DNA from 2 places in the Kitasatospora sp. NPDC097643 genome. Region 2 is predicted to be linked to the other one. Evidence: riboswitches for the same ligand, from Rfam matches in the RefSeq annotation. Region 2 holds a riboswitch; the other holds the start of a gene.

Region 1 (15,219 bases), on a different contig from region 2:
TCGAGCTGCGGGCGCCGGAGGGCACCGCGCTGATCCGCTTCGACACCGCCGACCTGCGGCGCTTCCTGTGGCGCAGCCGGCTGCTCGTCCCCGAGGGCGAGGAGCACCTGCACCTGGACGCCGACCGCGCACTCGCCGAGCTCCTCGGCTGAACGCGGCGGGTGAGGCGACGCGTCAGCCCGAGAGCCGGCGCATCAGCCGGACGCCCTGGGCGGCCGTCAGGTGCGGCAGGTACGCCTTGCCGATGGCCCGGGTGATGCTGGGCAGCGCGGCCGGGTCCGGGTACGCCATGTACATCGGCCGGTACTCCGGCTGGAACTTCGCCTTGAAGGCGAGCAGCGAGCGGAAGCCGTACACCGGCTCCAGCACCCGGCCCATCCAGTCCAGCATCCGCTGCAGCCCGGTCGGCTCCTCGTCCCGCCCGGCGCGGGCCAGCGGGGCGCCGGAGAGGGAGAGGAAGCGCGCGCCCTCCTCCTTGAAGCCGAGCGCGGCCGAGGCGATCAGGAACTCGTTCACGCCGCGGAAGCCGTCCGAGCGCCGGCGCATGAAGTCCAGCGTCCAGCCGACCGGCACGCCGTCCTCGTACACCGGCATCCAGCTGGTCAGCCCGTGCACGACGCGCTGCTCGTCCACCGCGACCAGCACCCGCACGTCCGGGTCGTCCAGCTCCTCCAGCCCGCCGAGCGTGAAGCCCATCTCGGGCAGGCCCTTCTCGGAGACCCACTCCTCCGAGATCGCGCGGATCTGGTCCTTCAGCGCGAGCGGCGCCTCGTGGTAGGCCCACCACTCGGCGGTGATGCCCTGCTTGCCGGCCTTGTTCAGCGCCGTCCGGATGTCCTGCCACTTGCGGCCGGTGAAGGCCAGCTCGGGCAGCGCGACCACGGTGTCCTCGGCGACCTGCACCGAGCGCCAGCCGAGCAGCCCGGCGGCGGCCCGGGTCTGTGGGGTGACGCTGTAGAAGCACGGGGTCCAGCCGCGCGCGTCGCAGTACCGGGCGAACCCGGCCACCGCCCGGGCCCTCGCCTCCGGTTCGCCGAACGGGTCGCCGGTGGTCAGCGCGACGGTGCCGAGCAGCCGGTAGGCGACCGCCGCCCGGCCGTCCTCGTCGAACCAGTAGTGGTTGCCGTCCCAGGTGGTGATGAACGACAGCGTCCCGCCGCCGTGCTCGGTGAGCAGCGCCCTGGCCCGGGCCGCGGCCGCCGCGTCGGTGTGCACCACCGGCCGGCGGAAGGCGGTCAGCAGCGCCCCCAGCGCGACCACCCAGAACGCCAGCCCGCAGTACGTCTCCAGGAGCCGCGCCACCGGGCCGACCGCGATCGGGTAGTCCGGCAGCAGGTCGTTGTACGCGGGCGGCAGGAACTGCGCCGGCAGCCCGTGCAGCAGGCCCCGGACGCCCGCGCCGGGCTCGAACTGCCCGGCCACGGCCCGCCCGAGCCCCACGTAGGTGGCGGCGGCGACCAGTGCGGCGCCGCCGAGCACCGCGCCCAGCCGGTGCACCTCGCGCCCCGCCAGCCGCAGCCGGAACCGCTGCCGGGTGGCCAGCAACAGGACGGTGGTGAGCAGCGGCAGCAGCATCGCCTCGACGAAGTACTGGACGAGGTCCGCGGTGACCGGTCCGGCGTCCAGGTACAGCCAGCCCAGCAGCGCCACCCAGAGCAACTCGGTGGCCACGGTGATCCGCCAGGCGAACCGCAGCCCCCGGCGCAGCCCCTCGGCGAGCACCAGCAGCAGGGCCGGGAACAGCGCGGCCATCAGCCGGCCCGGGGTGTCGAAGATCCGCTCGACGGCGTGCGCGCGGGCGCAGTCGTGCGCCGACAGCGCGCAGAAGTCGGCCACCTCCTCCGGGCTGAGCCGGTGCGAGAAGTACAGCTCGGAGAAGGTGTTGAACGGCCCGGTGGCGTTGTCGTACAGCGAGGCGATCAGCGGGCCGAAGGCGGCGGCGACCAGGCAGAGCGCGACCAGCACCCGGGTCTCGGTGTGCGAGGAGCGGTGCGAGCGCAGGTGCGGCCGGCCCCGGCTGAGCAGCGCGCCGGCGCCCAGCCCGACCAACGCGGCGGAGAACCGCTGGATGCTCTGCAGGTGGCCGACGTACAGCGTCATCACCAGCGGGACGAGCAGCACCAGCAGGTGCAGCCGGCGGCGCCAGAGCACGGTGAGCCGGTAGCCGAGCACCCCGGCCAGCGTGAACAGGCCGACGCCCGGGCCGATCGCGGTCTGGTCGGACACCGAGGCGGTCCACTGCTCGCCGAGCTTGGAGCCGACGGCGACCACCGCGGTGCCGAGCACGGTGCCCGCCAGCTGCCCGCCGACCAGCACCGCGACCGTCCGCAGCCGGCCGAGCCGGTGCTCGGCGGCCGGGCCGACCAGGAGCAGCAGCAGGCTGGTGAAGACGTACGAGCCGATGCCGGAGCACCAGAACATCGAGGTGAACGGCGTCCACAGCCGGCCCTCGGACAGCGTCGGCAGGCCGACCCCGGTCCGGGCGAGCAGGCGCTCGGACGGCCCGTGGGCCAGGCTGCCGGTGGCCGCGCCGAGCACCCAGAGGCCGGCCAGCAGCACCAGGGTCAGCGGAGCCGACCTCAGCCGCAGGCCGAGGGCCCGGGCGGCGCGGCGGACCCGCTGCGGGCGGGGCTCCGGCGTCCGGGTGACCGGGCCGCGGTCGGCGCCGGGCTCCGGCCCGCGCCCGGTGCGCTGCTCGCGGATGTCGACGACCGTCGCGGTGGCGGCCGTCGCGGTGCCGGCCGCGCTCACCCGACCAGCCCGGTCTGCTGGGCGAGCCAGTTCAGGTTCTGCTCGAAGGCCTGCCGGAAGACCACCCAGCTGTGCCAGCCGGGGACCGTCTGGTAGCCGACCTTCATCCCGGCCGCCTGCGCCGCCGCGTACGCCTTCTCCTGCATCGGCTTGTAGTCCGAATCGTTGGCGCCGACCACGAAGATGCCGGCGGTGTCGGGGAACTGCTTGCGGGCCATGACGGTCAGCGGGTCGACGGCGGCGAACGCGGCCTCGTCACCGCCGAAGGCCTTGCCGACGGTCTCGCCGTGGCTGCCGAGGGTCGGTTCGTCCTGGCCGGAGATGTCCAGGAAGCTGCCGTAGACGTCGGGTGCGTTGACGGCGAGCTGGAGCGAGCAGGTGCCGCCGAGCGAGAGCCCGCCGATCGCGAAGGCCTTGCGGCCGGTGGCGGTCTGCAGGTTCTGGTGGATCCAATTCGGGACGTCGACGGCCAGGTAGGTCTGCGCCTTGGCGATCCGGGAGTCCATGCAGAGCGTGTTGGTCCACGAGCTGCCGGTGGGGTCGGCGACCACCACGATCGGGGCGAGGCCCTGGTGCTCGGCGGCGAAGGCGTCCAGGGTCTCCTGGATGGCGCCGGAGTTGATCCAGTCCTCCGGGGCGCCGGGCTGGCCGGGCAGCAGCACCACGACGGGCAGCAGCGGCCGGGGGGTGGCCTGGTAGGCGGGCGGCAGGTAGACGTACCCGTCGCGGGTCTTGAAGCCGGACTTGACGCCCGGGATGTTCACGGTGGAGACGGTGCCCTTGGCGGGCAGTCCGGGCGGTGCCTGCCAGAGCTCCGCGAGCGGCCGGTCGGCGACCGGGGCGACGGTGCTGGCCGCCTTGCCCACGGTCAGCTGCTGGCTCTTCGGCGCCAGCATGGCCCGACCGGTCGGGTACTGGTCGAAGCCCCGGTTGATCTGCGAGGAGGCCATCAGCACCACCAGGGCGACGCCGCCGACCGCCAGCAGCCGGCGGCGTAGGGAGAGCAGCGGCCCGCGGAAGCAGAGCAGGGCTATCGCGAACAGCGCGACGGCTATCCAGCGCATCACGAAGTCCGGCGTGCCCTCCGGGAACGGGCGCCACCAGCCGTCGACGCCGATCTTCACCAGGGCGGTGAGCACGGCGGCCAGCAGCAGCGCGCCGACCAGGCGCAGGGCCCGCCAGCGCTCGTGGCGGGAGAGGGCGAGGACGACCAGCGAACCCCAGCCGGCGGCGAGCACGGCGTTCGGGACCGGGCCGTGGGTGAGCGGCCAGTCGAGCGGGTTCCAGCGGGTGGCGAGGGTGAGCGTGGTCATGCGGCTTTGCCCGGGCGGGTGGTGTCGGCCAGGAACCCGTAGGCGACGACGTTGCCCTCGTAGCCGTGTTCCGCGCTGTACGCGCCGCCGCAGGTGATCACCCGCAGTTGCGCGTCGTCGGCCTGACGGTAGACCCGATCGTCCGGGAAGTCCTTTCGGTCGTGCACTTCGATGGCGTACAGCTGGTAGACGGCGGTGGCGCCGTCCGCGCGGGCGATCTCGATCCGGTCGCCGCGGTGGAGCGCCCCAAGATGGTAGAAGACCGCCGGACCGCTCCGGTTGTCTACGTGACCGGCCAGGATGGCGGTTCCGCGCTGCCCGGGGGTGGCCCCGCCGCGGTACCAGCCGGCCAGGTTACGGTCCCCCTCGGGCGGCGCCTGGAGGTGCCCCTCGGTGTCGAGGCCGAGCGCGGTGACGGGCGCGTCGAGCCGCACCGCCGGGATGCGGATCCGGGTCGGGGCGGAGGGGCCCAGCGGCGGCACGACGGAGACCGGGGCGAACCCGGACAGCGTCTGGGCCGCGCCGGGAGTCGGCGGCAGCGTGCCGCCGCCACCGCTGAGCAGCCAGGCACCGAGCACCAGCGCGGCCCCGGCGGCCAGCGTGCCCGGCCAGGGACTCCTGCTCTGGACGCCCACGGGCGCTCCCCTCTGTCGGCGGATTCCCGATTCCTGGGAGTTTCCTGGGAACAATTGAATCGGATCGGACGATAAGGCACGTCCACACGACGGTCGTACTGACACCCGCCGATCGGCAGGGCCGCGGGCGCCTTCCCTGCGCCGCGTGGGCACCCGGTGGCGGAGAGCGACAGTCGCACCGCACGGGACGACGCCCCGAGTACGACCCGGTACGAGCTTCGACGTCGAGCACATCGATCCGGTTGCGTCATTTGGGCGATCGATTACGACCGTCTGTGGCGCCAAGCCGACCGAAAGCGTCCACATGCCATGCTGACCCGGTCACGGGTTCTATCACCCCACTTGTCCGACCGGTTTTTCACACACCTGTACGCCGGCCGAACGCCTCATGAACGGAGTGACCATGGACGCTCTCTCCCGCCGCACGCTGCTGGCCGCCGGTGCGGCCTCCGCCGCCGCGCTGGCCGCCGGCTGCGGCAGCACCGGCGCCCGCGGCGGCGAGCAGGCGGTCGGGCCGGCCCCCCATGGTTCGACCCACGGCGCCACCGGCGCCACCGAGCAGAACGGCACCCCAGCCCCGGCCCCCCAGCCGCAGGCCGTCCTGATCGGCGACGGCTCCACCTCCGACACTGGCGCCCAGCCCCACCTGCCCGTCCCCGAACGGCTGCGGGCCGGCGAGCGCCCGCCGCAGTTCGTGGTCTTCTCCTGGGACGGCGCCGGCGAGCTCGACAACGGCCTGTTCGCCCGCTTCCGCCGGCTGGCGCAGGAGCACAACGCGAAGATGACCTTCTTCCTCAGCGGCCTCTACCTGCTGCCCGAGTCCAAGAAGGACCTCTACCGCCCGCCGCAGCACAAGGTCGGCGCCTCCGACATCGGCTACCTGAGCGACCCGCACATCCGCGAGACCCTGGAGAACCTGCACGCGGCCTGGCTGGAGGGCCACGAGATCGGCACCCACTTCAACGGCCACTTCTGCGGTGCCACCGGCGTCGGCAAGTGGTCCCCGGAGGAGTGGGACAGCGAGATCCAGCAGGCGATGGACTTCGTGACGAACTGGCGCACCAACACCGGCTTCACCGACCTGCCGTCGCTGCCCTTCGACTACCGCAAGGAGCTGATCGGCAGCCGCACCCCCTGCCTGGAGGGCCAGCGCAACCTGCTGCCCACCGCCGTCAAGCGCGGCTGGCGCTACGACAGCAGCGGCAACGGCACCCAGGTGTGGCCGCAGAAGATCCAGGGCGGCGCCCTGTGGGACCTCCCGCTCCAGTCCATCCCCTTCCCCGGGCACACCTTCCAGGTGCTCTCGATGGACTACAACATCATGTACAACCAGTGCGGCCCCAACACCAAGGCCGACCCCGCGCTGTACCCCGGGTTCCAGGCCCAGGCCCGCGACGCGTACCTGATGGGCTTCGACCGCGCGTACACCACCAACCGGGCGCCGTACATCATCGGCAACCACTTCGAGGAGTGGAACGGCGGCATCTACATGAACGCCGTCGAGGACGTGCTCAAGACCGTCGCGGGCAAGCCGGAGGTCCGGCTGGTCTCGTTCCGTCAGCTGGTCGACTGGCTGGACGCGCAGGACCCGGCGGTGCTGCGCAAGCTCCAGGGCCTCGCCCCCGGCCAGTCCCCGGTCGGCGGCTGGGAGTCCTTCCTCGGCACCCCGGCGGCGGCGCCGGTGCCCTCCCCGGCCGCCACCGCCACCGCCGCTCTCGCCGGCTGACCGTGACCGGCTGAGCGTCAGGCCCTGCGCACCCGGCCGGAGACCAGCGCGCCCAGCAGCGCCACCCCGGTCATGCCCAGGAAGATCACCGCGAAGGCGCCGGCCGGGCCGGCCGCCCCGGCGCCCTCGTGGGCGGCGGCCAGCGAGCCGCCGCCCAGCGCCGCGAACAGCACCCCGGCCAGGCCCATCAGCAGCACGTTGCCCAGCGCGTCGCTCACCTGGAGCGCGGCCGAGTTGGCCCCGGCGTCCTCCGGCGCGGAGAGCTTCATCATCAGCACGCTGATGCTCGCGACGGTCAGGCCCATTCCGATGCCGCCGACGCCCCAGGCCACCGCCGCCACCCAGGCCGGGACCGCCGGGACCAGCACCAGCGCCGCACCCGCGATCGCCACCGCGGTCAGCACGAACCCGCCCCGGATCATCGCCCCGCGGTAGCGCTCCGCCCCCGGCCGCCCCTGCAACCACGAACCCAGCGCCCAGGAGAGCCCGCCGCTGGTCAGGGTGAGCCCGGCCAGCGTCGGCGACAGGCCGCGCTGGTTGACCATCATCAGCGGGATGAACGCCTCGGCCGCGAAGAACGCCCCGGCCGCCACCCCGCGCAGCAGGATCACCGTCGGCAGCCCGCGCCCGGCCCGCAGCGTCCCCTGCGGCAGCAGCCCCAGCACGGCGGGCAGCAGCAGCGCCGCCCCGGCCGCCGCCGGGAGCAGCCCGACCAGGTCCAGCCGCTGGCCCGCGTACTGGAGCAGGCCCGCGCCGAGGGCGGCCATCGCGGCCAGCCGGGTGCGGCGGCGGTCGAACTGCGCGGCCCTGAGCACCGGCAGCTCCCGCTCGGCGCGGGCCAGCGCCGGGCCCATCACCGCCAGCGGCAGCAGGATCAGCACCGGGACGGCCAGGAACACCCAGCGCCAGCCCAGGTGCTGGGTGACGGCCCCGGCGACCAGCGGGCCGACGATCGAGGGCAGCACCCAGGCCGAGGAGAAGGCCGCGAAGACGGACGGCCGCAGCCGCTCCGGGTAGGCCCGGCCGACCACGACGTACAGCGCGACGATGACCAGCCCGCCGCCGAGCCCCTGGATCGCCCGCCCGCCCACGAACATCCACATCCCCGGTGCCGTCCCGGCCACCACCAGGCCCGCGCCGAACACCCCGATGCCGGTGAACAGCGGTTGCAGCGGGCCGCGCCGGTCGCACCACTGGCCGGAGACGACCAGTGCGAACAGCGTGGTGGTGAAGTAGCCGGAGAAGGCGAAGGCGTACAGCCCGAGGCCGTCCAGCTGGCGGGCCGCCACCGGCATCGCGGTGTTGACGGCCGTCGCCTCGAAGGCGATCACCAGGACCACCGACACGATCCCCAGCGTCAGCGCGCGGTAGCGACCGCTCAGCACCCCGCCGCCGGGGTCGTCCTGCGGGGGTATCGGGGCGGAGTCGACCGAGGTGGGGGAGGCAGTGGTCATACGGAACATCGTAAGGTCCGTCCGCCATCTTGGCCCCTGACCGGGGGTCGGTGATCGACTCCGCCGCCGGACGTAGGTCCGGCTCAGTCCAGCACCTTGAGACCGACCACGCCGGAGACGATCAGCAGCAGACAGCCGATCCGGGCCAGGGTCACCGCGTCCCCCAGGACGGCCATCCCGTAGAGCGCGGTGCCGATCGCGCCGATGCCGACCCAGACCGCGTAGCCGGTGCCGATCGGGATGGTGCGCATCGCGTACGCCAGGCCGCCCATGCTCAGCAGCAGGGCGACGCCGAAGACCAGGCTCGGGACCAGCCGGGTGAAACCCCTGGACGACTCCAGGGCCACCGCCCACACGGTCTCCAGGACACCGGAAACGACAAGAACGAGCCACGCCATGACGGCCACGACCTTCGCAGTCCACAGCGGCCGGGTTGCCGCTGAACTGCGCCGTCTTGTCGTGACCGGGTACGACGCGCTCGTCCGGGGTGGCGGGAAAACAGCCACGGCCTCCGACCGTAGCACATCTCGCCATACAGAATTTACAAAACTTCATTGACCCCATTCGAGCAATCCGCCATCCTGAATTCACTGGCCGTGTGCCCGAGTGGCTTAGGGAACCGTCTGCAAAGCGGTACACGCGGGTTCGATTCCCGCCATGGCCTCGGAAAAGGGAATTGCCGGTCGACTCGAAAGTCGACCGGCAATTCCCTTTCCAGCATTTCCGATCAGGCCGTGATCGCGTCCTCGGGCCGGATCGGCAGCCGGCCGACCGGCAGGCCGGTGGCGGCCCGGACGGCCGCGGCGACGGCCGCCGGGGCGACCACCGCGGGCACGGCGCTGACCGCCTTGGCGCCGAAGGTGGCGACCACGTCCCGCTCCTCCAGCAGCGCCGCGATCCGCACCTCCGGGGTGTCCAGGGCGGTCGGCAGCCGGTAGCCGGTGAGCGAGGGGTTCCGCAGCACGCCGCCCTCGGTGCGCAGGTCCTCCAGCAGGGCCAGGCCGACGCCCTGGGCCACGCCCGCCTCGATCCGGTCCTCGATCTGCCGCGGGTTCAGCGCCCGGCCGACGTCCTGCGCGACCGTCATCTCGACCACCCGGACGGCACCCAGCTCGATGTCCACGTCCACCACCGCGCGCATCGCGCAGAACGCGATGGACACGAAGGCGTCGCCCTGCCCGGCCTCGTCCAGCGGCTCGGTGGGGTGCGGACGGCACTGCGCGGTCGCCCACAGCTCCTTGCCCTCCAGCGCCTCGGCGACCGGCATCCCGAGCACCCCGTCGTACGAGGTGATCTTGCCGTCGGAGATCTGGAGCAGCTCCACCGACATCCCGAAGTTGGCGGCGATCGGCTGGAGGAGCTGGTGGCGGACCATCAGCGCGGCCCGCTCGACGGCGCCGCCGGAGACCCAGGTGTGCCGGCCGCGGGCCGAGGGCCCGGCGATCGACTGGTCGCTGTCGGCCGGCGCGATGTAGACCTCGCTGACGCCCAGAACCGACTGCACGATCTGCCGGGCCAGCGTGGCGAAGCCCTGACCGGAGTCGACGGCCGCGCAGATCACCGTGGCGTGGTCGCCGCTGACCCGCACGGTGGCGGTGGAGACCTCGTCCTCGCCCTCCGCGCCGAGCATGTGCACCATGCCGACCGCGTAGCCGATCCCGCGCCGCACCGCGGCCGGGTCGCCCGCGCCGCCGGGCCCGCCGGGCAGCAGCCACTCGGCGTTCGGGTCGTCCACCGGCAGCGCGGGCAGCGGCTCGGCCGCGACGGCGTCCAGCAGCGCCTTCACCGGCGCCGGGCAGGTGACGGCCTGTCCGGTGGGCATCGGGTCCCCGGTGGCCAGCGCGTTGCGGCGGCGGATCTCCACCGGGTCCACGCCCACCCGGGCGGCCAGCTGGTCCAGCTGGGACTCGTACGCGAAGCAGGCCTGCAACGCGCCCTCGCCGCGCATCCGCCCGGCCGGCGGGTTGTTGGTGCGCACCGCCCAGGCGTCCACGAAGACGTTCGGGCAGACGTACGGGCCGACCGAGAAGGCCGTCGCGGCGGCCAGCGCCTCGGCCGAGACGTCCGCGTAGGCGCCACCGTCCAGCAGGATCTGCGCCTCGACCTTGACCAGCCGGCCCTCGGCGTCGGCGTGGTGGCGGTAGCGCAGCAGCGCCGGGTGGCGGGAGGTGTGGGTGTGGAAGGACTCCTCGCGGGTGAGGGTCATCTTCACCGGGCGGCCGGTGCGCAGCGCCAGCAGCGCCAGGGTGACCTGGAAGGACAGGTCCTCGCGGTCGGTGGTGGCGCCGGGCACGCCGGTGACCACCAGCCGGACCCGGTCCGGCTCCAGGCCCAGGCAGGCGGCGGTGCGGTCGCGGTCGCCGTGCGGGTCGGTGGAGGACAGGTGCAGCTCGACCCCGCCGTCCGGGCGCGGGACGGCCAGCCCGGCCTCGGCGCCGAGCGGGGCCGGGTCCTGCCGGCCGACCTGGTACAGGCCCTCGACGATGACCTCGCCGGCCGCGTCCGGGTCCCCGGTGCGCAGCGGCAGGTGGCGGAACAGGTTGCCGTCCGGGTGCAGCAGCGGGGCGGTGAAGGACTGCTCCGGGTCGGTGACGGCCTCCAGCGGCTCGTAGTCGACCACGATCAGCCCGACCGCCAGCCGGGCGGTGTCCGGGTGGTCGGCGGCCACCGCGGCGATCGGCTCGCCGTGGTGGCGCACCACGCCGGCGGCCAGCACCGGCCGGTCGGCGACGATCGGCCCGGCCGGGGCGCCGTCCGGGGTGCCGTCCGGGCCGGGCGGCAGGTCGGCGGCGGTCACCACGGCGTGCACGCCGGGCAGCGCCAGCGCGGCGGAGGTGTCGATGCCGCGGATCCGGGCGTGCGGGTGCGGGGAGCGCAGCACCGCGCCCCAGAGCAGCCCCTCGGCCCACAGGTCGGCGGCGTACGGGTAGATGCCGAGCGCCTTGGGCAGCGCGTCGCTGCGCAGCGGGGAGCTGCCCAGTCCGAACGGCTCCGGTGCGCCGCCCTCGTCGCCGTCCTGCTGGAGTGCTGCGCCGATGTCGGTAGGCGACGTCATGATGCGTGGTCGTCCTCGGGGAGCCGGATGCCGTGGGCGGGGGTGGCACCGTACGGGACACCGGCGGGGGCGCTGCCCTCGGCCGGGACGCCGTGCGGGGGCGTGGGGACGTACGGCGTGCCGTGCGCGGGCGTGCCGTCGAAGGCGGCGCCGGGCAGGGGCGTGCCGTGCGCGGGGGTGGGCTCGTAGACCGGGCCGTCGTAGCCGGCGTCGTAGCCGGGCTGCTGCGGGTAGCCCTCCGGGTAGCCGCCGGGCAGGTAGGTGCCGTGCGCCGGGGTGGTCTGGTACGGCTGCTCGGGGTAGCCGGGCTGCTGGTGCTGCGGGTAGTACACCGCGTCGTCGACGGCCTGGGCGGGCACGCCGGGGACGGGCGCCGGCCCGGCGGTGTCGTACACCCCGGTGTCGTAGCCGCCCTGGGGGTCGCCGTAGGGCAGGCCGGCGTCGGCCTGCGGCTCCTCGACGGGGGGCTGCGGGGTGTGCTCGATCCAGGCGTCGGCGTCGGTGTAGACCGGCGGCTCGGCGGTCGGCTCGGGCTCCGGCGCGGGCTGCTCGACCCCGGCGGCGACGGCGGCCGCGGCGGCCTCCTCGGCCTCCAGGGCCGCGGCCTCCTCCGCCTCCTCGGCCTCCAGGGCGCGCGCGTCGGCGACGCTCTGGACGGCGGCCAGCACGCCCCGGTAGCCGGTGCAGCGGCAGAGGTTGCCGCAGAGCGCCTGCCGGGCCTCGACCTCGGTGGGCCGGTGGTTGCGCTGGAGCAGGTCGTGCACGGCCATCGCCATGCCGGGGGCGCAGTAGCCGCACTGCACCGCGCCGGACTCGGCCAGCGCCTGCTGGACGTCGCTCGCCCCGCCGGCGGCCGACAGGCCCTCGACGGTGTTGATCTCGCTGTCGGCGGCGAGCGCGGCGGGCACCAGGCAGCCGGCCACCAGCTGGCCGTCCACCTGCACCGAGCAGGCGCCGCACTCGCCCTGCTCGCAGCCGTCCTTGGCGCCGGCCAGGCCGAGCCGCTCGCGCAGCACGTAGAGCAGGCTCTCGCCGATCCAGGCGTCGGTGACGGGCCGTTCGAAACCGTTGACGCGCAGCGTGTAGGAGGCGCACGGGCGCAGCTCGCGGCTGACCGGGGGAGTGAGGCCGAGCGGGTCGGCGTCGAGGGTCTCGATGGGGTCTGTGGTCACTTCAGCGCCCTTCCCAGTGCCCGTCGGGCCAGCACCGATACGGTACGCCGTAGCCGAACGGCGGCCGCGCTCGGCCCCTCGGTCACGGCCTCCCAGGCGCCCTCGGCGCCGTAGCTGTCGGGGACGCAGGCGGCGGCCACGTACTCGCCGAAGGCGGCGGTGGCGGCCGGGTCGATCTCCCGGCTGCCGTCCCAGTCGATGCAGCCGGCCACCCAGGCCTCCGCCTCCAGCGGGCGCAGCGGCACCGGGGCGACGGCCCCGACCGCGCAGCGCACGGCGCGCCGGGCGGGGTCGAGGACCAGGGCGACGGAGGCGGTGGCGCGGGCCGGACCGCTGCGGCCGGTGGCCTTGAGGAAGACCTGCGGCGCGTGCAGCAGCGGGACGCGCACCCAGGTGAGCAGTTCGCCGGGGCGCACCGGGTCGAGGCCGGTGAGCAGGTGGCTGACCGGGACCTCGCGGGTGGAGCCGGCCCGGGCGAGGGTGACGCTGGCCTCCAGGGCGGCGAGCACCGGGAGGGTGTCGCCGGCCGGGGCGGCGGTGACGATGTTGCCGCCGAGGGTGCCGACGTTGCGGACCTGCGGCGGGCCCGCGGTGCGGGCGGCGTCGGCGAGCGCGGGGATGAGCGCGGCGAAGTCGGGGCGGTCCATCCGGGCGTGGGTGAGTCCGGCGCCGAGGACGGCGGTGCCGCCGTCCTCGTAGCGCCAGCCGCGCAGTTCGGTGATCCGGCCGAGGCCGACCAGGGCGGCGGGGCGCAGTCGTCCGGCGTTGACGGCCTCCATCAGGTCGGTGGCGCCGGCCACCGGTACCGCGGCCGGCGCGGCGGCCAGCGCCTCGACGGCCTCGTCGAGCGAGGCCGGCAGCATGATCGTCCGGTTCACCTGGGTCCCACCGTGCTCCACTTGCTCATCGATCGCCTGCCGCCCGCGGCCCTCGGCCGTGGTGTCCGCGTCAGCAGCCCGGCCTGGCCCGTAGGGTACGGGCGATCGGGCCGGGTTGGGCAACTCTGGCACACAATGCTCGATGATCATTTCGGGGCCGGTGAACGGGACTGCCCGATTGGGACGGATACCGGGCGGTATCTGCCCCGGCCCGGACCGGACCGGGGCAGATGTTCATCTGTTCTTGACGTCCGACGACCGGTCAGGAGTTCCCGACCGGAAGATCACCGAGCCGGGGGCGGGCCCTCGATCGGGCGCCCGACCACGCCGGGGCGGCGCTGCCAGGGGTGCGGTCCGGCGATCGGGCGGTACTCCACACCGAGCGCGTCCAGCACCTCCAGGTGCGCCGTGAGCCGGCGCTCGAAACCGGGCCAGTCACGTTCGGCCGGTTCGGTGGACAGATCGGACCAGGCGACCTCGGCGAACGCCGCCAGTCGGGGGAAGGCCCGGTAGTCGACGTCCCGGGCGCTGTCGGTGAACTCGCTCCACAGGTTGGCCTGGGTGCCGATCACGTGCCGGGCGGCGGTCTCGTCCAGCTGCCGCGGCACCGGCTCGAAGCGGTACACGTCCTCCAGGGTGCGGACGAATCCGACCGGGATCGGCTCGTCCGGGCCGTCCGCCTGCCGGTGGTCCAGGTAGACGTGCTGCTCGGGACACATCACCACGTCGTGCCCGGCCTCCGCCGCCGCGATCCCGCCGCCGAAGCCCCGCCAGGACGACACCGCAGCGTGGGGAGCGAGCCCGCCCTCCAGGATCTCGTCCCAGCCGATCAGCCGGCGGCCGCGCTCGGCCAGCCAGCGGTCGAAGTGCCGGATCACCCAGCTCTGCAGCTCGTCCTCGTTGGCCAGCCCGAGCTCGCGGATCCGCGCCTGGGCGGCCGCGCTCTCCTTCCACTGCTCCTTGGGGCACTCGTCGCCGCCGAGGTGGATGAACTCGGACGGGAAGAGCTCCAGGACCTCCTCCAGCACGCCCTCGAAGAAGCGCAGGGTGCCCTCGGAGACGTTGAGCACGTGGTGGCTCACCCCCCAGTCCGTCCAGACGCCGAGCGCGGCGGTGTCCACCACGTCGGTGTTGCCCAGCTCGGGGTAGGCGGCGACGGCGGCCTGGGTGTGGCCGGGCAGGTCGATCTCCGGGACGACGGTGACCCCGCGGGCGGCCGCGTACGCGACGATCTCGCGCAGGTCGTCCTGGGTGTAGAAGCCGCCGTGCGGGCGGTCGTCGCGGCGCTGGGCCGCGCGGTAGCCGACCATCGAGCGCTCCCGCCAGGCACCGCGCGCGGTCAGCTCCGGGTAGCGCCTGATCTCCACCCGCCAGCCCTGGTCGTCGGTCAGGTGCAGGTGCAGCACGTTGAGCTTGTGCACGGCCAGCAGGTCGACGAAGCGCAGCACGTCGGCCTTGGGCAGGAAGTGCCGGGCGACGTCGAGCAGGGCGCCGCGCCAGCCGAACCGGGGGGCGTCCGCGATGTCCACGCCGGGCAGCACCCAGCCGGTGCGCCGCAGCGGGGATCTGCGGAAGGCCTCCGGGCCCAGCAGCCGCCGCAGGGTCTGCGCGCCCCACAGGGCGCCGGCCGGCCCGCCCGCGGCGACCACGGCGTGCCCGGGGCGGACCGTGATCCGGTACGCCTCGGCGGCGAGCGTGTCGTCCTGGACCAGTTCGACGCCGGTGCCCGGCCGGCCCGGGCCGAGCGGCAGGCCGGTGGCGGCGGACAGCGTGCTGCGCAGCCACCGCTCGGCGTCGGCCAGCCCGGGCGGTGCGGTCAGCGTGGTGGAGTCGTCGAGCGGGAAGTCCTCGTCCGGGCGCCGGACGGCACTCGAAGGTGCGGGAATGAGGTCCATTCCGACATCCTGCCCGGGCCCGGGACGATTGGCATAGACCAATCCGCGCCGAGTGGACTACTTGTTGTTGTCGTCCCCACCCTGCGGCTTGCCGATGCCGTCGTAGATCTCCTTGCACATCGGGCAGACCGGGTACTTCTTCGGGTCGCGCCCGGGCACCCACACCTTGCCGCAGAGCGCGACCACGGGGGATCCGGAGAGCGCGCTCTCCATGATCTTGTCCTTCTGGACGTAGTGCGCGAAGCGCTCGTGGTCGCCGTCCCCGTGGGACACCTGCGGGACGGGCTCGACCAGGGTGCCGGTGCCGAGGCCGCGCTCGGGCTCAAGAGTGCTCATGGGT
Region 2 (15,219 bases):
CGCGACCTTCGGCGGGCTCACCGGGGTGCTGATCGTCAACTCACCTGAGGCGTACGACAGGTACCGGGTCTGGGTGCTCGGCTCGCTGGCCGGGGTGGAGGGCTGGGCGACACTGCGCCAGCTCGCGCCGGTGCTCGGCGTGGGGTTCCTGCTCGCCCTGCTGGCGACCCGGCCGCTGACCGCGCTGGCCCTCGGCGACGACCTCGCCCGCAGCCTCGGCCACCGGCCCGGAGCCACCCGGGCGGCGGTCGCCCTGGCGGTCACGCTGCTCACCGCCTCGGCGGTCGCCCTGGCCGGCCCGGTCTCCTTCCTCGGCCTGCTCGCCGGCTTCCTGGCCCGGGCGGTCGCCGGGCCCCGGGTGGGGCGGCTCACCCTGCTCGCCGGGCTGTTCGGCGCCGCCGTGCTCACCGGGGCCGACGTGCTGGCCCGGGTGGTGGCCAGGCCGTTCGAGGCACCGGTGTCGGTGATCGTCGCCCTGGTCGGCGCGCCCGCGCTGATCGCGATCGTCCGCTCCCGCCGGGCGGCCGCGCTCGCGATGGCGGACCCGGCCGAGCCCGCGCCCGTCCGGCGCGAAGAGGCGGCCGCCCCGGCCAGGCCCGATCTGGTGCTGCGGCGCGGCGCGTGGTCGCTGCTGCTGCCCCGGCGGGCGCTGCTCGCCTCGCTCGGGCTGGCCGCCGCGCTGGTCGCCGCCGTCGTCGTGTCCGCCCACGCCGGGCAGAGCGAGCTCGGCCTGGGCCGCACCTTCCAGGCCGTGTTCGGCTACGGGGACCGGCTGGACGTGCTGTTGGTGCAGCGGTTCCGGCTCGGGCGGATCGTCGCCGGGCTCGCCGCCGGCGCCGCCCTCGGCCTGGCCGGCTGCCTCACCCAGACCCTCGCCCGCAACCGCCTCGCCACCCCCGAGCTCCTCGGCGTCAACGACGGTGCCACGGCGGCCGTACTGATCTCCGCCACCGCCTCCGGCACTTTCGGCGCATGGTGGGCCGGTCCGCTCGGCGCGCTGGCCGCCGTCCTCGCCGTGACCCTGGTCTCCGGCGGGCTCGGCGCCCGCGGCTACCGGGTGCTGGTGGTCGGCCTCGCCATGTCGGCGCTCGCCTCGGCCGTCATCCAGGTCGCGCTGGCCCGTCGCTCGCTGAACTCGGCCGGCTCGCTGTACGTCTGGACCTCCGGCAGCCTCAACGGACGCGACTACGCGGTCGCCACCCCGGTGCTGATCGGGCTGGCCGTGCTGGTGCCGCTCGCCCTGGCGGTGGCGCGGCGGCTGGCGGTGCTGCGGTTCGACGACAGCGTGGCCTCGGCGCTCGGCGTCGACCCGGGCCGGGTCCGGCTCGCCTGCCTGCTGCTGGCGGTGGCGCTGGCCGGGCTGGCGGTGGGCGTCTGCGGGCCGGTCGGCTTCGTCGCCCTCGCCGCGCCGGTGATCGCCGGGCGGCTGGCCGGGCCCGCACGGGTCCCGGTCCTGGGCTCGGCGCTCACCGGGGCCGTGCTGGTCGTGCTCGCGGACACCGTGGGGCGGGTGCTGATCGGCGGGGTGGAGATCCCGGTCGGCATCGTCACCACCGTCCTCGGCGGGCCCTTCCTGCTCTGGGTGCTGCTCGGCCGCCGCGGCACCCCCGCCTGATCCTCAAGGAGTCGTCACCGATGGAACCCCACCCGCTCGTCGCCCCCGACCCGGACGACCCGGCGTACCGGCTGGTCACCCTCGTCCACGCGGACCCGCCGCAGGGCGCGCAGCCGGACGCCCTGGGGGGCGCGCCGTACGACGGCGTGCTCGCCCTCCTGCACACCGTCACCGACAAGGACCGCCACGCCGGGGACCTCACCCCGCACCTGATGACCCGCCGGGACGACGGCCGCTGGTCGATCACCTACCGCCTGCGCGCCGACCACCGGGCCTCCTACCAGCTGTACCCGTTCCGGGGCGCGGTGCCCGGCACGACCCGGTCCGAGTGGTCGCACGTCCTCGACCACGCCCGGCCCGACCCGCTCGCCCCCGGCCCCCGGCTGCCCGCCCGCGGCAGCCGGCACCCCGCCTCGGTGCTCAGCCTGCCCGAGGCCCCGGCCCAGCCGTACGTCCAGCGGCGCAGCGACGTGCCGCGCGGGCGGACGCTCGCGCGCGAGGTGGCCGGACGGCGGGTGGACGTCCACCTCCCGGCCGGGCACGATTCCGCTCACGGGCACGGATCCGCCCACGGGCGCGGACGGGCACACGGGCCCGGGCCGTACCCGGTGGCGGTGCTGCTGGACGGCGAGATGTGGGGCGAGGTGCTGGCCGTCGGCGACACCCTCGACAACCTGACGGCGGACGGGGTGATCCCGCCGGCGGTCGCGCTGCTCGTGCACACCATGGGCGCCGGCCGCCCGACGGACCTGTCCTGCAACCCGGACTTCGTCGACCTCCTCGCCGACCGCCTCCTGCCCTGGGCGGCGAGGGAGTTCGCTGCCACCACCGACCCGGCCGCCACCGTCATCGCCGGTCAGAGCGCGGGCGGGCTCACCGCCGCCTACGCCGCGTTCCGCCGGCCGGAGCGGTTCGGCAACGCGCTCTCCCAGTCCGGCTCGTTCTGGTGGCCGGACGGGACCGAGTTCGACGCCGGCTCCGAGTGGCTGACCCGCCAGTTCGCGGGCGGGGAGCGGCGGGCGGCCCGGTTCTACGTCGAGGTAGGGCTCCAGGAGTGGATGCTGCTCCCCCAGAACCGCCACCTGCGCGACGTCCTCACCGCGCGCGGCTACGACCTCGCCTACCGCGAGTTCAACGGCGGCCACGACTACGCCTGCTGGCGCGGCGGCCTCGCCGACGGCCTCGGCCACCTGCTCGGCCGTCAGCCGTGCGGATGAGCTCAGGGAGCCGAGTGGCGGGCCCGCGGGTGTCCTTTGCCGGGGCCACCGGTGCGGCCACGGATCCTCGGGATGCCCGCACACCACCGAGCCGGAAAGGCCGCCGCCCACCATGACACGTTCCCGTACCCGTACCGGGACCCGCAGCCGAACTCGCATCCGCGCAGCCCTGGTCGCCGCCGTCGCCACCGCCCTGCTGGCGGCCCCGGGCATCGGCACCGCCGAGGCCGTCCCGTCGCCAGACCACCACTGCGTCTTCGAAGGCATCGATCTCAACGCCTTCCTGGGGGTGAGCGAACGGCTCATCGGCCCGCCGCCGTGCCGCGAGGCCTTCGTCGGCGAGCGCTGGGTCCGCACCCTCCCGGGCTGGGGCACCGCCACCGGCCCGGACGGCGCCGTCTACCCGGCCGGGTACACGCCTTCGCGGCCCGCCCCGATGGACGACTTCCTCGCCAAGCTCCAGGGCGTCCGGATCGTCCAGGACATCGGCACCCGCCAGGAGTGGAGCGTCACCGTGGGCCCGGAGATCGTGCGACGCGTCGACACCGTGGACGATCAGATCATCGCCAACTTCGCCTCCCATCCGCTGCGCCCGCTGAGCGCGGGCCCGCACACCAGCACCGTCTTCATGCGGCTGAGCGCGGAGCACTGCGACGGGCTGGGCGACAATCCGGACGACCACTGCCTGCCGGCTGGCGAGTTCCAGTACACCGGCAACACCCCCGTCACCTTCTTCCCCCGCCGCCGGTAACCACCAGGCGGCCGAAGGACACCGGCCCCGCCCGCCCCCTCGGTGGGGCCGGCGGGGCCAAAAGCCGTTGCCCGCGCTGCGCGGACCCATGAGAATCCGGCCGTGGGAACGGACATCACCGGCGTCGAGTACCGCAGCACCCACGGCAGGCCCGCGAACGAGCGCACCCGCTGGGCCGTGGTGATCGAGCTCGACGCGTTGTACGGCACGCGCGACCACGACGCGTTCGGCTGCCTCTTCGGTGTCCGCAACCACGCCGGGTTCCGGCCACTCGCCCCGGGCCGGGGCCTGCCCGCGGACGTGCCCGCCCGGACGCGTGCGGCCTTCGGCGCGTACCGCTGCAACGTCCACGACCCGACCTGGACCGGCTGGGCTGAGCCGGCGGCAGTGGACCGGGACGAGCCGGCCGAGCGGGCGGACGAGCGGCTTTCGCCACTACAGCCGGGGCCCGGACGGCGCGTTGGTGCTCCGCGGGAAGTCCCTGATCGACCCCGCTGCCGTCCCCGGCCTCCCCAGGGCCGGGGACCGGGCCGAGCGCACCCTGACGTAGTTGCACGGGGCGGAGAACGTCCGGCTGCCGGTCTGGTTCGACTCCTAGCGGCTGGCGGCCATCGGCCAGCGGTCGGCGCGGCGTGTTAGCGTCGCGGTGGCGGCGCGCTGGTGCCGGCCCCGGACGAGATGTGCGCCGTACCCGGCCCGCCAAGACGACGCACGCAGGGAGGCGTCATGGCTGCCGGTGCACCGATCGCTCGTCCGCTGGATGTGCGGTGGATCCACGGGTCCCCGTCGGCGAAGCACAACACGGACCCGGACATCCAGGTCCACGAGTACGACGAACACACCGTCATCCTGCGGCAGAACAAGGCGATCAACTACGAGGCGCCGTTCCTGTACCTGCTCTTCGGGGCCGAACGGGCGGTGCTGATCGACACCGGGGCCACCGCCCAGCCGGAGTTCTTCCCGGTGCGCACGGTGGTCGACGAGCTGATCGGGAAGTGGCTCGCCCGCAACCCCCGGGACGATTACGGGCTACTCGTCCTGCACACCCACCCGCACGGCGACCACGTCGCGGGCGACGGACAGTTCACCGACCGGCCCGGGACCACCCTGGTGGCCGCCGACCGGGCCACCGCCTGGCCGTACTTCGGCTTCGACCAGGACGCGGAGGCCGTGGCGCGGGTGGACCTGGGCGGCGGCCGGGTGCTGCGCTGCCTGGCCGCACCGGGCCACCACGAGGCAGCCGTCACCTACTACGACCCGTGGACCGGCTTCCTGCTCACCGGCGACACCGTCTACCCGGGCCGGCTGTACATCGACGACTGGGCCGCGTTCGGCCGCACCATCGACCGGTTGATCGCCTTCACCGAGCAGCACACCGTCACGCACGTGCTCGGCTGCCACATCGAGATGACCCGCGACCCGGGCGTGGACTACCCGATCCGGACCACCTACCAGCCCGACGAGCCGCCGCTCCAACTCACCACCGCCCACCTGCACGCGATCCGCGCCGCACTCGCCGAACTGGGCGGGCAGCCCACCCGGCACGCACTCGCCGACCTGGTCCTCTGGCCGAGCGAGTGAGTCGGCGCAGGTGGGCGGGTGGACGGCTCGCGGGTCAGTCCTTGTAGGTCAGTCCTTGTAGGGAACGAGCCGCGAGAGGTCCAGCTCGAAGCCGAACGGCTCGGGGATCCGGATCGTCTCACCGAACTCCCGCTCGGTCCTCGTGTGGTACCGGTCGCGGTTCGGCTCGGAGAACAGCGTCACCGTCTTCTGCCGCGGGTCCACGATCAGGTACAGCGGGAAGCCCATGCGCGGGTAGTCGCGGACCTTCCCCGTCCAGTCGTTCTCCGGGTTGGACGGGGAGACGATCTCGACCGCGATCAGGGCGAGTTCGGCGGGGATGTCGTGGTCGTCCAGGTCGACGACCGTCTCGGGCACATAGGTGAGGTCGGGGTTGCGGACCGAACCGGCCTCGGGCGAGGAGAGGTCGCTGTTCCCGGTCGGGAAGTACCCGGGCGGACAGTGCGCCTCGAACTGGCGCTGGACGAGCGCCAGATTCAGCTGGTGGATCGAGGACGGCGCCGCCTGCATCACGATGATGTCGCCGGACAGCTCGACCTTGTAGCCGGCCGGGAGGCTGCGCCGGGCCTCTTCGAGCAGGTGGTAGTGCTCAGGATTCATGAGGTCTCCTCCAGTACTCCGGCCACCGTACGGCAGTCAGGACGGATCCAGGGTCAGCTCCCTGGGCAGGCGGGTGGCGAGGAGGGTGGCGGCGGCGGTGAGGGTGGCGGTGAGGAGGAGGGCGAGGCGGTAGGGGGTGGGGGAGCCGGCGTCGGGGGCCAGGGCGGCGAGCAGGGCGGCGGTGGCGGCGATGCCGAGGGCGCCGCCGAGGGTGCGCAGGATGGTGAACAGGCCCATTGCGCGACCCATGGCGGGGGGCGGGATCTCGGCGAAGCCGACGATCTGGACGGTGAGGACGGCGGTGCCCAGGACGAGACCGACCGCGAACATCAGCGCCCGGACGGCCCACGGGTTCTCGGCGAAGCCCAGGGCGGCGAGCACCAGCGCCGCCAGCAGGAGGGCGGGCACGGTGAGGCGACGGGGGCCGAGGCGGGGTAGCAGGCGGTCGACGAGGTGCGAGGCGGCCATCAGGCCCAGCGCCTCGGGGAAGACGCTCAGCCCGGCGTCGAGCGCGGAGGCGCCGAGCGCCGCCTGGTAGAGCAGCGGGAGGACGAACAGCGCGCCCATCAGGCCGGCCGAGGTGAGCAGGGCCAGCCAGGTGGCGGGGCCGAAGGTGCGGTCGGCGAGCAGTCGGAGGTCCACCAGCGGTTCCGGGGCCCGCCGTTGGTGGCGGACGGCGAGGGCGAGCAGGAGCAGACCGAGCAGGCCGCCGAGGGCCACGCCGGGCGAGGCCCAGCCGTGGGCCGGGCCGAAGCCCAGGGCGTAGGTGAGCAGGCCGAGGCCGGGGGTGGCCAGCAGGAAGCCGGTGGTGTCGAAGCGGCCTGCTGCGGGCTCCTCCGCGCGGGGCAGGCCGAGCACTCCGGTGAGCACGGCGGCCGCGCCGATCGGCAGGTTGACGAGGAACAGCCAGTGCCAGGAGAGGTGTTCGGTGAGGAAGCCGCCGAGCGGCGGTCCGAGGGCGGGCATCAGTGCGGTGGGCACGATGAGGATCCGGCCGAGCCGGGACCGCTCGTGCGGTGCGAAGGCGCGGAAGAGCAGGGTCATCCCGACCGGGGTGAGCAGTCCGCCGGCCACGCCCTGGACGGCCCGGGCGGCGGCGAGCGGGCCCAGGCCGGGGGCGGCGGCGCACAGCGCGGAGGTGAGGGTGAAGGCGGTGAGCGCGGCGAGGAACACCCGCTTCACGCCGCAGCGGTCGCCGAACCAGCCGGCCACCGGCAGACCCACGGCGAGGCCGACCAGGAAGGCGGTCTCCACGGCGTTGGCCGCCGAGACCGGTCGGCCGAAGTCCTCGGCGATGCGGTAGAGCGCCGGGTTGACGATGGTCGAGTCCAGGCCGTTCATGCACATCGCGGCGGTGTAGACGACCACCACCGCGGCACGCCCCGCGAGCAGGGGGCGTGCCGGGGCCCCGGCGGAGGCGGAGTCCGCGGAGTCGGAGCCCGCGGGGGCGGCGTCCACGGGAGCGGCCTCCGCGGGGACGGGAGCGGAGTCGGCGGATGGGGTCACAGGTCGGTCCAGTGGGCGGTGATCCAGTCCAGGGCGACGGCGCGCTCGCAGGGGCCGTGGGCGACGTCCCAACCGGCCGGGACGGCGGCGAAGGCGGGCCAGAGGGAGTGCTGGCCCTGGTCGTTGACGAGGGCGAGGAACTCGCCGTCGGCGTCGAAGGGGTTGACGGGGGCGTCGTTCATCGGCGGGGTTCTCCAGCGTCGGCGGGGTCGGTCAGGTGGTCGGCGGCATCGGTCACGCGGTGCGCGGGGCCGGTCAGGTGGTCGGCGATCACGCGGGCGATGTGCGCGATCGGGTCGGGCAGGGTCATGTCCTTGTGCGAGCAGGCGATGTCGGTGTTGTCGATCCGGCCGGCGACGTACGGGGTCCACAGCGCGGGGACCAGGGTCTCGTCGATGGTGTCGACGGTGGCGCGGAAGAACAGCACGTCGCCGTCGAAGCGCCGGTGCTCGTGGCCGCGAACCAGGTGGTTGGTGTGCAGGTAGATCCGGTTGAGCGCGGCCACGGTGGGCTCGGAGAGTCCGGCGAGCGGGCTGCCTTCGCGGCGCAACAGTGCGGTGACGGCGGCGAGTTCGAGCGACTCACCGGCCAGGTCGGCGGGACCGTAGCCGCCCATGGTGAGCAGCGCCTCCAGTGCCTCGGCCTGGTCCGGGGCGGGCAGGTCGCGGAAGCCCTCGGCAGGGTAGGCATCCAGGATCGCGAGCAACTCGACGGCCTGGCCGAGCTCTTGGAGTCGGACGGCGACGACGTGCGCGATGATGCCGCCGGTGGACCAGCCGAGCAGCCGGTACGGGCCCTCGGGCTGGACCTCGCGCAACCGGTCGACGTAGTGCACGGCCAGCTCGTCCAGGCTTGGTGGCAGGGGCAGTTCGGCGGTGGCGGGGCCGACGCCCTGGGCCTGGAGGCCGTAGATCGGCACGTCGGCGGGCAGGTGGCGGATCAGGCCGGTGTAGCACCAGCTGAGGCCGCCGGCCGGGTGGACGGCGAACAGCGGGGCCTGCCGCCCGGGGGCGGTGGGCCGCAGCGGAAGGAGCACGTCCAGCGCGTCGGCGGTGGCGGGCGGGGTGCCGGTGGACCGGGCCGCGTCGAGAGCCACGTCGAGGGCGGCGTCCAGGGCGGCCGGGGTGGGCGCCTGGAAGAGCGTGCCGATGCCGACCTCCAGGCCGAGCACGGCGCGGATCCGCCCGGCCAGCCGGACGACCAGCAGCGAGTGGCCGCCGAGCGTGAAGAAGTCGTCGTCGACACCGACCGCCGGGACGCCCAGTACCTCGGCGAACAGTTCGCACAGCTGCTGTTCGCGCGGGCCGCGTGGCGGGCGGCCGCTGCCGCCTTCGGGCGCGGCGGGGGCGGGCAGGGCCCGGCGGTCGAGCTTGCCGTTGGCGGTGAGCGGCAGGCGGTCGAGCAGGACGACGGCGGAGGGCACCATGTGGGCGGGCAGGGCGGCCGCGGCGTGGGCGCGCAGGGTGTCGGGGGTCGGAGCGGTGACGGTCGGAGCGGCAGGGGGCGGGGCGGCGGGGTCGTCCCCCTCCCCGGCGGGGGCGCCAGGGAGGGCGGGGACGGCGGGGACGGCGTAGCCGACCAGCCGCCGGTCGCCGGGCGTGTCCTCGCGCACGATCACGGCGGCGTCGGCGATCTCCGGGTGGGCGGCCAACACGGCCTCGATCTCGCCGAGTTCGATCCGGAAGCCGCGGATCTTCACCTGCTGGTCGGCGCGGCCGAAGTACTCCAGCACGCCGTCGGCGCGGCGCCGGGCGAGGTCGCCGGAGCGGTACATCCGGGTGCCGCGTTCGCCGAACAGTTCGGCGTACGGGTCGGCGACGAAGCGTCCGGCGGTGAGTGCGGGGCGGCCGAGGTAGCCGCGGGCGAGGCCCGCCCCGGCCACGTACATCTCGCCGGTGACGCCGGGCGGGACGGGCTGGAGGTGCTGGTCGAGGACGTAGACCCGCAGGTCGGGAATGTTGACGCCGATGGCGCTGGCGACGCCGGCGGCGGCACTGGCCCGGTCCAGGGCGAGGTGGGAGACGTGCACGGTGGTCTCGGTGATGCCGTACATGTTGACCAGGGTGGGTGCGTGGTCGGGGTGGCGGGCGTACCAGTCGTCGAGCCGGGAGAGTTCGAGTGCCTCTCCGCCGAACACCACGTAGCGCAGGGCGAGTTCGCGGCCGGGTCGGTCCCGGTCGGCGGCGCTGAGCTGGTAGAAGGCGGACGGGGTCTGGTTGAGCACGGTGACCCGCTCGCGGGCGAGCAGGTCGAGGAAGGCGGCCGGGTCACGGCTGACCAGGTGCGGGACGACGACCAGGCGGCCGCCGTGCAGCAGGGCGCCCCACAGCTCCCAGACGGAGAAGTCGAAGGCGTAGGAGTGGAACAGCGTCCAGATGTCCTCTGCGCCGAAGCCGAACCAGTGGTCGGTGGCGGCGAACAGCCGGACCACGTTGCGGTGGGTGACGGGCACGCCCTTGGGCTGTCCGGTGGAGCCGGAGGTGTAGATGACGTAGGCGGTGTCCTCGGCGTGCAGTGGCCGGGTGCGCTCGTGCCGGGCGAGCGGGGTGGCCGGGAAGGCGTCCGCCTGCGGGCCGTCCACGAGGATCTGCGGCACCTCGTTGGCGGGCAGTCGGGGCGCGGTGGCGCGGTCGGTGAGCAGGGCGGCGGGGGTGGCGTCGGCCAGCATGTAGGCGAGGCGGTCGGCCGGGTAGTCGGGGTCGAGGGGGAGGTAGCCGGCGCCGGACTTGGTCACCGCGAGGAGGGCGACGACGAGTTGGGTCGAGCGCGGCAGGGCGAGGGCGACCAGACTGCCGGGACCGATGCCGCGGGAGACGAGCAGTCGGGCCAACCGGTCGGCGCGGGCGGAAAGTTCGGCGTAGGTCAGGGTCTCGTCGCGGTAACTGACGGCAACGGCAGCGGGGTTGGCGGCTGCGGCGGCTTCGAAGAGCTCGGGCAGGGTGGTGGCGGCCGGGCCGGGGGCGACCGGAGCACCGGTCAGCGCACCGGTCGGAGCGTTCCAGTCGACCAGCGCGCGCCGCCGCTCCTCCTCGCCGATCAGCGGGAGCCGGCCGATCGGGGTGTCGGGCGCGGTCGCGGCGGCGGTGAGCAGCCGGGCGAGACGGGTGGCGAGGCCGTCGGCGGTGGCGGCGTCGAAGAGGTCGGTGCGGTACTCCAGGAAGCCGCCGATGCCCCCGCCGGGGAGTTCGCCCGCGTTGAGGGTGAGGTCGAACTTGGCGGTGCCGGTGGGGACTGCGGCGATCCGGGCGGAGAGCCCCTCCCCCATGGCGAAGGTCTCGTCGGGGCGGCTCTGCCAGGCGAGCATCACCTGGAAGAGCGGGTGCCGGGCGAGTGAGCGCGGCGGGTTGAGCTCCTCGACCAGGCGGTCGAAGGGCAGGTCGGCGTGCTCGTAGGCGGCGAGGACGGTGTCGCGCACGCGGTCGAGCAGTGCTCGGAAGGTCGGGTCACCGGACGTGTCGGTACGCAGGACCACGGAGTTGACGAAGTAGCCGACCAGGTCAGCCGTTTCGGGTTCGTCCCGGCCGGCCACCGGGGTGCCGACGGGGATGTCGGTGCCGCCGCCGTGCCGGGTGAGCAGCGCGGCGAGGCCCGCCTGGACGGCCATGAAGACGGTTCCACCGGCCGCCCGGGCGAGGGCGGCGAGGCTGGCGTGCGTCTCGGCGTCGAGGGCGAACGGCACGGTGGCGCCGTGATGGCCGGCGACGGCCGGGCGCGGGCGGTCGGTGGGGAGTTCGAGCTGGTCGGGCAGGCCGGCCAGGGTGGTCCGCCAGTGTGCCGCCTGCCGCACGGCGAGCGGGCTAGGGGCGTCAACGCCGCCGAGGAGTTGCCGCTGCCAGGCCGCGTGGTCGGCGAACTGGACGTCCGGTGGCGGCAGTTCCGGGGTCTGCCCGGCGTGCCGGGCGGCGTAGGCGGTGGCGAGGTCGCGGGCCAGCGGGGTGGTGGAGGCGCCGTCGCCGGCGATGTGGTGGAGCAGCAGGAGCAGGGTGTGTCGCTCCGGTCCGTGCGCGAACAGCGTTGCGCGCAGGGGCGGTTCGGCGGTCAGGTCGAAGGCGTACCGGACGGCCTCGGACGGGACGGCCGCGGGCTGGTCGACCTCGGCCAGCGCGGACTCGGCCAGCGCGGACTCGGCCAGGGCGGACTCGGGCAGGGCGGACCCGCCGTGCAGCTCGGACGCGTCGTGCAGCTCGACCGGGGCGGCGGGCAGGATCCGCTGGTAGGGCGTGCCGTCCGGCTCCTCGCCGTAGACGGTGCGCAGGACCTCGTGCCGGGCGGCGAGGTCGCCGAGGGCAAGGGTGAGGGCGGGGCGGTCGAGCGGGCCGGTGAGGGTGAGTACGAGCGGGATGTTGTAGGTGGGGCTGGGGCCTTCGAGGCGGTGCAGGAACCAGAGGCCGCGCTGGGCGGGTGAGAGCGGCATCCGGTCGGTGCGCGGCACGCGCACCAGGGCGGGGCGGGCTTCCGGCGTCCCGGGCACGTCCGGCGTCTCCGGCGTCTGCGGCGCCGTGGCCGCTGGTCCGAACAGGGCGGCGAGTGCGGCCGGGCTGGGGTTGCGGAACACGTCGGCGAACCCGACGGGGGCGCCGAAGGTCTCACGCAGCCGGGCGGTGAGGCGGCCGGCCAGCAGGGAGTGGCCGCCGAGGTCGAAGAAGGAGGCGTCCCGGCCGGGGGCCGCCGTCAGGCCGAGGACGTCGGCGAACAGCCCGCAGACGAGCTCTTCCTGAGGGGTCGCGGGGGCAATGCCGGGTTCGCCGGTGTCGGGTTCGGGCAGGGCGCGGTGGTCGAGCTTGTCGTTGGCGGTGCGCGGCAGTTCGGCGAGGACCAGGACCGCGGCCGGGACGAGGTGGGCGGGCAGCCGTTCGGCGAGGGCGGCGCGCAGCCCGGCCGGGTCGAGCTCCGCGTCGGGCGCGGGGACGGCGTAGCCGAGCAGCCGCTGCCCCTGCGGGCCGGGGCGGGCGATCACCACGGCCCGGTCCACGCCCGGCAGTTGGCCGAGGACGGCGGCGACCTCGCCGGGTTCGATCCGGAAGCCGCGGATCTTCACCTGGTCGTCGGCCCGGCCGAGGAACTCCAGGGTGCCGTCCGGGTGGCGGCGGGCGAGGTCGCCGGTGCGGTACATCCGGTCGCCGGGCGGGCCGAAGGGGTCGGCGACGAAGCGTTCGGCGGTGAGGTCGGGGCGGCCGAGGTAGCCGCGGGCCAAACAGGCTCCCGCGACGTACAGTTCGCCGGTGGCGTCGTCGGGCGTGGGGCGCAGCGAACCGTCGAGGACGTAGGCGCGGGAGCCTCGGACGACCCGGCCGACCGGGGTGCCGTCGGGGCCCGGGGTCCAGGCGTAGGCGTCGACGGTGGTCTCGGTGGGGCCGTAGAGGTCGATGGGCCGCAGGCCGGGGACGGCGGTGAGGCGTCGCCAGAGGGCGGGCGGGGTGGCCTCGCCGCCGACGGCGATCACTGCGGGGCGGTGCCGCTCCTCGTCCAGGATGCCTTCGGCGAGCAGGACTTCGAGGTAGGAGGGGGTGACGTCGAGGTAGTCGACGCGTTCCCGGTGGAGGTGGTCGGCGAGGGCGGCCGGGTCGCGGTAGGTGGCGTCGTCGAGCAGGTGCAGTTCGTGGCCGTGGACCATCCACAGGACCGGGTCCCAGGAGGCGTCGAAGGCGAACGAGGCGCTGTGGGCGACGCGCAGGCGGTCGCGGCCGGTGCGGCGCAGGGCCGGGGCCATGTGGTCCTCGCCGTGACCCGCGTACAGGTTGGCCAGCGCGGCGTGGGTGACGACCACGCCCTTGGGGCGTCCGGTGGAGCCCGAGGTGTGCAACACGTAGGCTGCGTCGGCTGGTTGGGGGTCAGGGAGCGGGGTGGCGGGCAGTTCGGCGAGGGCGGTGGTCTCGGCGGGGTCGTCCAGCGCGATGGCGGGCAGGCCGGCCGGTAGGTCCAGCCCGGCGAGGGCGGTGGTGGTGCCGAGGGCGCAGACCGGGCGGGCGTCGGCCAGGACGGCGGCGAGCCGCTGCCGCGGGTGGCCGAGGTCGAGGGAGAGGCAGGCGCCGCTGGCCTTGAGCACGGCGAGCATGGCGACCAGGGTGTCCGCGCTGCGCGGCAGGGCGAGCGCGACCGACGTGTCGGCGCGGACGCCGAGGGCGGCGAGGCGGTGGCCGAGGCGGTTCGCGGCGGCGTCCAACTCGGCGAAGGTGAGGGTTCGTTCGCCGCTGCGGACGGCGACGGCGGTCGGGGTGCGGGCGGCCTGGGTGGCGAAGAGGGCGGGCAGCGTCTGCTCGACCGGCGGCTCCGCGCGGCCGGTGGTGGCGCGGTACAGGGCGCCCTGGTCGAGCAGGTCGATCCGGGCGATCGGGGTCTGCGGGGCGGTGAGCAGCAACTCGGCGAGGGCGTCGAGGTAGCGCAGCAGTCCATCGCGGTGGGCGGCGAGGGAGGCGGCGTCGTGGCGGGCCGGGTCGGCGTCGAGGACGAGGCGCAGCGCGCCGTGCGGGCCGGGTGAGACGCCGAGGGCGAGGTCGTCGACGGGGCCGGCGGCGAGATTGCGGACCACGCCGGGCAGGCCGGCCAGGTCGAGATCGCCTTCGAAGGCCTTGATGTTGACCATCGGGCCGAACAGGGCGCGGCGCTCGCCGGTGAGGGCGAGGTCGCGGCGCAGGTCCTCCAGGGGGTAGCGCTGGTGGCGGCGGACGGCGCGCAACTCCCGGACGACCCGGCGCAGCAGGGCCTCGGCGCTGTCGGCGGGGGCGACGGCGAGGCGCAGCGGGAGGACGTTGGCGGTGGTGACGGGGGTGCGCAGGGCGGCGGGGCCACGGCGGTTGGCGAGCGGAAGGCCGAGCAGGACGTCCGGGGTGCCCGCGAGGCGGTGCAGGTAGCCGGCGGTGGCGGCGAGGATCAGCTCGGCCCAGGTGGCGCGGGCGGCGTGGGCGGCGCGTTCCAGCCGTTCGCGGGTGCCGGCGGGCAGTTCGGCGGTGAGGCGCAGCGGGCCGGGGGCAGCAGTCGGGGTGTCCTGGTCCGCCGGCGCGCCGGACCGCCGCCCGGGCAGGGTGGCGGGGGCCTCGGCGCCGGCCAGGCGTTCGGACCAGAACGCGCGGTCGGCGCGGTACTCCTCGCCGCCCCGGTAGGCGGCCTCCTCGGCCACGGCCTCGGCCAGGGTGGCGAACGGGCGCTCGCCGGGGCGGGTGCCGGTGGCGTGCGCGGTGTACAGCTCGGCGACGCGCTCGCCGATGAGGGTCAACGCGTAGGCGTCGACGGCGAGATGGTGGATCCGGCGGTACCACCAGTACCGGTCGTCGGCGAGGCGGATCAGCGCCTGGGTGAACAGCGGGCCCTCGGCGAGGTCGGCCGGGCGGGCGAGGTCGACGCGCATCCAGGCCTCGGCCTCGGCCGCCGGGTCGGCGGCGGCGCGCAGGTCGAGGCGATGCAGCGGCCAGCGGCGGGCGGGCAGCGGCCGCTGGCGGGGCGTGCCGTCCGGGCCGGTGACGACGACGACGCTCAGCGCCTCGGCCTCGTCGACCGCCTGGCGCAGGGCGCCCTCGAACAACTCCTCGTCGAGCGGGCCGGTGATCTCGACGGCGTCGCCGGTGTTGTAGACCGGGTTCGCGGGGTCGAGCGCCTGGGCGTGCCAGATGGCCGCCTGGGCGGCGAGCAGTGGGACGTCGGCGGCCTGGGTTTCGACGGCAGGCATGGTTCGGAGAGCTCCTCGGAGTCCGGTGGGTCCGGCGGGGTGCGGCGGGGCGCGGTGGGGTGGGGTGCGGCCTGGTGGGTTCGGGTGGGTCCGGTCCGGCCCGATGGGGTCCGGCGGGGTCCGACGAACGGAACGCGATACTTAGGTTAGCCTAATCTAACTTCATCTGATCTGGTCAACGGCCCTTCGGAGCCGGGCCCCTGACATCACGGAGGCGCCGCCCATGCCCCCGACCGCGACCAAGCAGGCCGTCCGCGACCGCGTCCACGCGCACCGCGACGAGCTG

Evidence for each region. Region 2 has a riboswitch for guanidine ahead of ABTY15_RS21395 (MBL fold metallo-hydrolase). Riboswitches for the same ligand answer to the same signal wherever they lie in the genome.
Region 1: it holds a riboswitch for guanidine, as region 2 does, so the genes downstream of both, ABTY15_RS13695 (DMT family transporter) here and ABTY15_RS21395 (MBL fold metallo-hydrolase) in region 2, are expected to answer to the same signal.

The regions. Positions count from the first base shown of each region.
Region 1 covers NZ_JBEOSA010000016.1:73,546-88,764, forward strand. Annotated here, with positions in the region: gene ABTY15_RS13665 (SsgA family sporulation/cell division regulator) at 1-152, shown strand, start outside; gene ABTY15_RS13670 (rhomboid family intramembrane serine protease) at 175-2,751, opposite strand; gene ABTY15_RS13675 (alpha/beta hydrolase) at 2,748-4,064, opposite strand; gene ABTY15_RS13680 (class F sortase) at 4,061-4,699, opposite strand; gene ABTY15_RS13685 (polysaccharide deacetylase family protein) at 5,103-6,425, shown strand; gene ABTY15_RS13690 (MFS transporter) at 6,443-7,879, opposite strand; gene ABTY15_RS13695 (DMT family transporter) at 7,963-8,277, opposite strand; guanidine-III (ykkC-III) riboswitch at 8,323-8,388, opposite strand; tRNA gene ABTY15_RS13700 (tRNA-Cys) at 8,472-8,543, shown strand; gene ABTY15_RS13705 (xanthine dehydrogenase family protein molybdopterin-binding subunit) at 8,607-10,934, opposite strand; partial or broken gene ABTY15_RS13710 ((2Fe-2S)-binding protein) at 11,575-12,034, opposite strand; gene ABTY15_RS13715 (FAD binding domain-containing protein) at 12,103-12,969, opposite strand; gene ABTY15_RS13720 (beta-N-acetylhexosaminidase) at 13,269-14,879, opposite strand; gene ABTY15_RS13725 (DUF3039 domain-containing protein) at 14,937-15,215, opposite strand.
Region 2 covers NZ_JBEOSA010000032.1:65,793-81,011, reverse strand. Annotated here, with positions in the region: gene fhuB (Fe(3+)-hydroxamate ABC transporter permease FhuB) at 1-1,615, shown strand, start outside; gene fes (enterochelin esterase) at 1,636-2,832, shown strand; gene ABTY15_RS21400 (hypothetical protein) at 2,945-3,583, shown strand; guanidine-III (ykkC-III) riboswitch at 4,230-4,297, shown strand; gene ABTY15_RS21395 (MBL fold metallo-hydrolase) at 4,310-5,164, shown strand; gene ABTY15_RS21390 (Uma2 family endonuclease) at 5,213-5,764, opposite strand; gene ABTY15_RS21385 (DHA2 family efflux MFS transporter permease subunit) at 5,801-7,222, opposite strand; gene ABTY15_RS21380 (MbtH family protein) at 7,267-7,452, opposite strand; gene ABTY15_RS21375 (non-ribosomal peptide synthetase) at 7,449-14,933, opposite strand; gene ABTY15_RS21370 (M20 family metallopeptidase) at 15,157-15,219, shown strand, end outside.